2 regions of the Paenibacillus sp. FSL W8-0187 genome follow, and region 1 is predicted to be linked to the other one. Evidence: a T-box and tRNA genes for the amino acid it is inferred to sense, from the RefSeq annotation. Region 1 holds a T-box; the other holds one or more tRNA genes.
The links. A T-box is a leader RNA that pairs with one kind of tRNA and senses whether it is charged. The one in region 1 lies ahead of metG (methionine--tRNA ligase), so its partner is inferred to be a tRNA-Met.
Positions count from the first base shown of each region.

Region 2: it encodes a tRNA-Met, which carries the amino acid that the T-box ahead of metG (methionine--tRNA ligase) is inferred to sense. The anticodon was not compared.

Region 1 is NZ_CP150206.1:291,572-294,851, forward strand. It holds gene MKY48_RS01345 (isopeptide-forming domain-containing fimbrial protein) at 1-1,290, shown strand, start outside; T-box leader at 1,658-1,927, shown strand; gene metG (methionine--tRNA ligase) at 1,974-3,280, shown strand, end outside.
Region 2 is NZ_CP150206.1:2,298,616-2,301,895, reverse strand. It holds gene MKY48_RS10155 (hypothetical protein) at 1-447, opposite strand, end outside; tRNA gene MKY48_RS10150 (tRNA-Ile) at 1,457-1,530, opposite strand; tRNA gene MKY48_RS10145 (tRNA-Met) at 1,586-1,662, opposite strand; gene MKY48_RS10140 (hypothetical protein) at 1,745-1,909, opposite strand; gene MKY48_RS10135 (hypothetical protein) at 2,110-2,874, opposite strand; gene MKY48_RS10130 (hypothetical protein) at 3,007-3,280, opposite strand, start outside.

The DNA.
Region 1 (3,280 bases):
CCGGTCATCGTATCGGAGAAGTCCGCAACGAACCTCGAAGCGGGCAAGGATACGTTTGAAGTCGGCGATACCGCAATCTATTCGATACGGACAAGAACGGTAATAGGCGATACGTACATGGCCAATCTGGTAATCACCGATACGCTGCCTGCAGGTCTGGAATATATTCCGGGCAGCTTGAAGGTAGACGGCGTTTCGGTCACCGATGACAAGGATAGCGACAAAGGTCATTATGCTTCAGGTCAGGTCGTCGGTCACGTTGGGGATGTATGGGATACGAAATGGCATACGCTGGAGTTCCGGGCGAAGATCGTAGCAAACGCCGGAGAGTCGATCCGAAATACCGGGGAGATTACCGGGGACAACATCGATCAACCGAGCCGGCCAACGGATGAGATTGTGGTTGAGAACGGTGGCACACCGCCAGTGGACCCACCGGTTGATCCGCCAATCGATCCACCAGTCAATCCACCGGTAGATCCAAATCCACCGGTCACGCCGCCTGTAACACCACCGACTACGCCTTCCCCAGTCATCGAGTCACGGAAGACGTCGCGGGATCTGAATGGCGGCAGCACCGCGGTCGGCGATACGATGGAGTATACGATCTCGGCACGCAATACCGTTAGCGGCAGCTATGTGTCCAACCTTGTGATTGCCGACATCCTGCCAGAAGGGCTTGCGTATGTAGCAGGCAGCCTGAAGGTGGATGGCGTTTCCGTCACCGACAACGCAGATGGCGACAAAGGCCAGTATGTTAACGGCAAAGTGAGTGGTACCTTTGGACGGATTGCCGATACCGAATGGCATACGATTGAGTTCAAGGCAACCGTCAAGGCGGGACAAGCCGGTAAATCGATCGAGAACATCGGTGAAGTCACGGGTGATAATGTGACAAGTCCGGAGAAGCCATCGAATGTCATCGAAGTGACGGACAACGAGAACCATGATGGTAACAATCCGAATCCGGGTGGAACGGGAGATTCCGACGGAGATTCGAATGAAGACCCGAACGGGAATTCGAACGAAGGCTCGAATGAAGACACGGATGGAGATTCCGACGGGGATTCGAACACCGGGTCACAAACACCGGACGATCATAACGATTCAACATTGGGCGTATCGGATTCGACTCCACAAGATCCGGCTCAATCTGGAGATCAGGCAACGAACCAGCTTAACGGAAATAAACTACCGAATACGGCTACGAATATGTACAGCTACATGGTAGCCGGAGCTATTCTGCTTCTTGCAGGCTTGCTTCTGCTCAGAAGAAGAAAAAAAGCATAGGCTAAAGAAACAGCTGCCCCCCAGGTGAATTTGACTTGGGGGGCAGCTGTTTATTGTATAAGTATCCTTTTAAAGGAGAAATGGTCATTGTAGACGTAGTCTCTCAGAGAGGAACACACTTCTTCAGACTGTCGAGACTTTCTCGACAGCCATATTATGTCCAGTTCTCACTCTTACTCAGCACACCATTTCTAATAGAGTCAAAGCGCATGAAGCGCTTTTTTTCGATACCAAGTGATTAAAACCGACACGAAGCAAGAAAACACTGCAAAAATGAGGCTTAAGATCCGGTTGGCTTTTGCTATACACCCACTTGACACCAAGAGCAGTGTTCGGGTATGATTTCCAGTAACTTGAATAACCTTAGACAAAAGCAATGAAGAGAAAGAGTACCTTGGCGACGTCTTTGAACAGAGAGCCCCGGCCGGTGAAAAGGGGTAAGGAACGAACCTGGGGAATATGGTCTCTGAGCTGTACACCGAAACCCTGTAAGGGTTGTAGGCTGTACCGGATCCCGCACCCGTTAACGTGCTAGGGTATACACGCGATATATGGCGTCGTACCCGAAGAGGTGAATGCCGCAAGGCATGAATGAAATTGGGTGGTACCACGTGAGCGGCAAGCTCTCGTCCCTTTTGGGATGAGGGCTTTTTTTGTTGTCAAAAAAAAGGAGGAAGATTGACATGACGAACATTTTTATCGGCGGTGCCTGGCCTTATGCCAATGGGTCCTTACATTTGGGGAGGCTTGCAAGCCTGTTGCCTGGAGACGTATTGGCACGTTATTTCCGCGCGAAAGGCGATCAAGTCTTGTACGTATCCGGCAGTGATTGTCATGGAACGCCCGTGGCGGTTCAAGCCATTCAGGAGGGCGTGGCTCCGGGGGATATTGCGGATCGGTACCATGGGGAGTTTGTGGATTGCTTCGAACGGCTGGGTTTCTCCTACAACTTATACACGCGAACCGATCAGGCGTTTCATCACGCCGTGGTGCAGGAGCTGTTTCTGAAGCTGCTGGAAAACGGCCATTTGTATCGAAAAACCATGAAGCAAACGTATTGCGAAACCGATCAGCGGTTTTTGCCGGACCGCTACGTGGAAGGAGACTGCCCCGTATGCGGCAGCAGGGCCCGTGGCGATCAGTGCGACGCCTGCTCCACGATACTTGATCCGTCCGACCTGACGAACAGGGCCTGCAAAATTTGCGGAAACCCTCCGGTGGAGCGTCCTACCGAGCATTTTTACGTATCGCTGTCGCATTTTCAGGGTGAGCTGACGGATGATTTGAATAACGCTCATGGCTGGCGGGACAATGCGGTGCAATTGACCCGAAGATACTTGGAGGAAGGGCTCCAGGACCGGGCAGCTACGCGGGATCTGACCTGGGGCGTGGATGTCCCAGTTCCGGGCTTTGAGGATAAGAAAATCTATGTCTGGATCGAAGCGGTAAGCGGCTATTTATCCGCCAGCAAGCAGTGGGCCGCGGAAACGGGCGGCGATTGGGAATCCTTTTGGCGCAAGGGACGGGGCGAGGTTACGGCTTACTATGTTCATGGGAAGGACAACATTCCGTTTCATACGTTGATCTGGCCTGCCTTGCTGAAGGGGGCCGGGGGTCTGCACTTGCCGGACCGAATCATATCTTGCGAGTACATGACGCTGGAAGGGAAGAAGTTCTCGACCAGTCGGAATTGGGCCATATGGGTGCCGGACCTGTTAAGCCGTTACCAGCCGGACTCGATTCGTTATTTCCTCATAGCGAACGGCCCCGAGAAGCGGGATACGGATTTCTCCTGGAGGGAGTTCATTCACAGCCACAATGGCGAGCTTCTTGGTGCGTTTGGGAATTTCGTCAACCGTACTTTGGTGTTTGTGAATAAATCGTTTGAGGGGAAAGTGCCCGAGGGCTGTATATCTGAAGAGTGGCAGAGCAGGGTTGAGGCATTGTACTGCGAGTCCGGGGCGCTCATTGAGGATGGGCGACTGAAGGA
Region 2 (3,280 bases), 2.0 Mb from region 1:
TCTTCCCGGATTAAAGAATGAAACATTGCCCTGCGGATTGTCGATAACTACCGGCCGTCCATTTATTAAAACGATGGCAAAGTTATCAACGGACAGGAATAAGCTAGCTCTCTCAATATCGTCTCTAATCGTAAATCTTCTGGCGACCACAGCAGCGGGACCGTTAGGGTCATTTCTTCCCCAAACGTAGGATTCACCAGCTTGTGGCGCTACCCAGGCAGGATTCCGCTCGATTTCAAGTGCGTTTACCCAATTTCGATTCGTGCTGATTATCCTATTTCTTTGGTTAATAACAACTGGTACTTGTGCATTCAATGCTCTTTGCGCGGCAATCATCGTCCTCATTGCCTTTGCAACGCTACTCGAACGGATTCCGGAATGTCTCTTAGGTGCATGCAGTTGTTTCACCGTATGATTTCCCATTTTTCTGACTGTTCTTTTTGGCAATTCGTGTTCCCTCCTTTTTAATTATCAAATCCTTAACATATATATGAGTACATGGATTCAATGGATATGGACAAATGATTAGTCAAATCGCTCAATTTCCTCAAATGAAAATAGTCCCCCGTAAAAACGGAGATCTGTCTCACATTTTGCAACCAGCTACATAGAGTTCTTGCCGATCGTCCAGGTCAACAACTGACACCTCCAGCTCTGATAGCCCAGCTCATGAACCATGATCTTATACCGTTGATGCCCTGTTGGTTTCTATATATGGATGCACGACAAATAAGGGGCACACGCCAACGCTGTGCCCCTTCTCTACTATTTTCTGCCCTTGTCACGATTCATGTGTTCGCAGACAAATAAACATGCCTTACAGCACTGATCTCCTCGTTGTTTGATGTTCGGTTTATGTACAATGAACTTAATCCAAAAACGGGGACGGAAAGTAGCCGTCCCCGTTTACCGAATTGGGGATACCGCATGGGTGCAGTATCGTAATTGCTGAATTAAATTAAATCAAATCAATGAATGCTTCATTCAGGTGCTTAGTTAAATCCAAAAAGTTCCCAAGATAATAACCAAGAGAATAAATAAAACCAGAACAGTACCTACTGGATTCCCGTATCCGCCGTAACAAGATTTTTCGTAACTCACCGATATTTACCTCCTTGTTTTGTGGAATGGTACAGTTTATGTACATAGACGGACTTAGTCTGGACATTTCGGCAATCATGATCAGAATGTGCTAATGTACCATAAATAGGACTGGGAGGGGTTCCTCACATCGCGGTCTACTTGAAGAACGGACGTATTAGCCATACTCTCAGTGCCTTCAGCTATCTGAAAGTCGCAGTTGAACACCTTGGAATGACCACAGCAATGTTCAATGAACGATACTGTCGATCAATAGCTGCCGTTAGCAAATGCGTTTTTCACCATAGTTTTTCACTCAACTAAACAGTCCTATAAACAGCAAAAAACCCTTGCATCGCAAGGGTTTTCGATAAAGTGGGCCCTGAGGGACTCGAACCCCCGACCAGTCGGTTATGAGCCGACCGCTCTAACCAACTGAGCTAAGGGCCCTGAACATACATGTACACATAAACATAAGGACGTCATACATACATCGTTTAAAAATTGGTTGCGGGGGCAGGATTTGAACCTGCGGCCTTCGGGTTATGAGCCCGACGAGCTACCGAACTGCTCCACCCCGCGTCAATGCTGTATCAAACAGCGACAAGAATAAATATACACCATTCCCCTACAACAAGTCAAGTGCTGTTTTAATGGAATTTTCTCAAGGCATAAACCGCACGCCATAGCGACCCTTTTTGGAACGGTAAACCTCCACCATCCGCGGATCATGGTACCCGAACAGCCAGCCATCCTGCTCCAAACGTTTAGCGAAGCAGCCCGCCTGAAATTTGCTTGTATACAGCTTTCCGTAATATACCCAGTTCATCCTATGCGACTCCTTACCCGAATGATAATGTAATGCTGTCATATTATATCCAAACTTCCACAAAAAAACCGAAATCCAACAAACTTCTTTTGCGGCTGCTCAAGCGCCAGAATTTGCTTGCGACCGTAGATCACCAGCTTCTTCTTGCCTTCTTTCAAAAATGACAATCGATCCGTTTGGCTGCTGTTGTTGCGTCGTAATTATCCTCTCCTTTTCTTGCTCCTCCGGTGCGGTGCCGCAGGCATACGGCCCCGGTTCATTTTGTTCAGAAACGCGGCGTTCCGCTGCTTCTTCGGCAATCCCAGTACGGGATAATGAGCTTTCAGCTTATCCATATTGTCCTGGATGAACTTATACCGATGAATGAAAACAACGGCCATGTACAGACCGAGAATTAACAGAACAGAAAAGGCCGCTATCCCCATCACAAATCCGCCAAGATCGCCGGTTACCGCAACCACTACGTAATACCCAGTGTAACCGATAGCCGCAAACAGCAGGGCCGCTTTGCCCGCTTTTCCAACGCCGCCTTTGCGCTCCATGGACTGGTAAGCCCCTTGCTGCAGTGCTCTGAAATACAACACATAAAAAACGAAGATGAGCAAAAGCATCACCGCTGCCGAGCTAAGCCCATACCCGATGGATTCAACTCGGGCCATGTCATACATCATTTTGAGTATAGCGATCTCACAAGTGACCGCCACCGCCAACCCGTATATCCCCAAGTACAGCACAAAACCGACCTCAGACCGGTACGGATTTACACTCAGGCCAATCCCCCATAGCAGCATAACCACCCACAGCGCCGCAGCTACATACATGTATATCGACATCATCGGCGCCGCCAACGTGACCAGTGCAGGGATCAGCATAATGAATAAAAAACATACAATGCCGCCCCGAATCTGCTCGGCAGGGATTAGCCGGAAATGAAACTGTTCTTCCTCTGAAATCTTTGTGCTCATCTTGCCACTCCCCTTATTGCCCCGCTCTTGTTCACGTTGATATTCGTGACCAGATTCCCCGCCGTTTGTCACATTGGCTCGCATATCCGCGCCTGTCTTTCTCAAGCCAGACACCCTTGTTGGTTCAGCATTTCAGGTACTACACTTAATGCGCTCAATCACCGCGCCAAGCTCCCGTATGATTTCCGTTACCGTGGCGCCCCAAATTTGATCCTGTTCGCCTTCATTGCGAATTAGCCAATTGGAATGCTGTCCTCTCAACAGTTCGATTCCCTGTATTCGGCAGTTCAGATCCGGACAATAGTACGCTGTAAAGGTAGCGTATCTCTCCGGATGGCTGACACAATCGGCCAAGGCGGAGACAACCGATTCCGGGTAGCCTTGGGCAAGCAAGTACTTGCGAGGC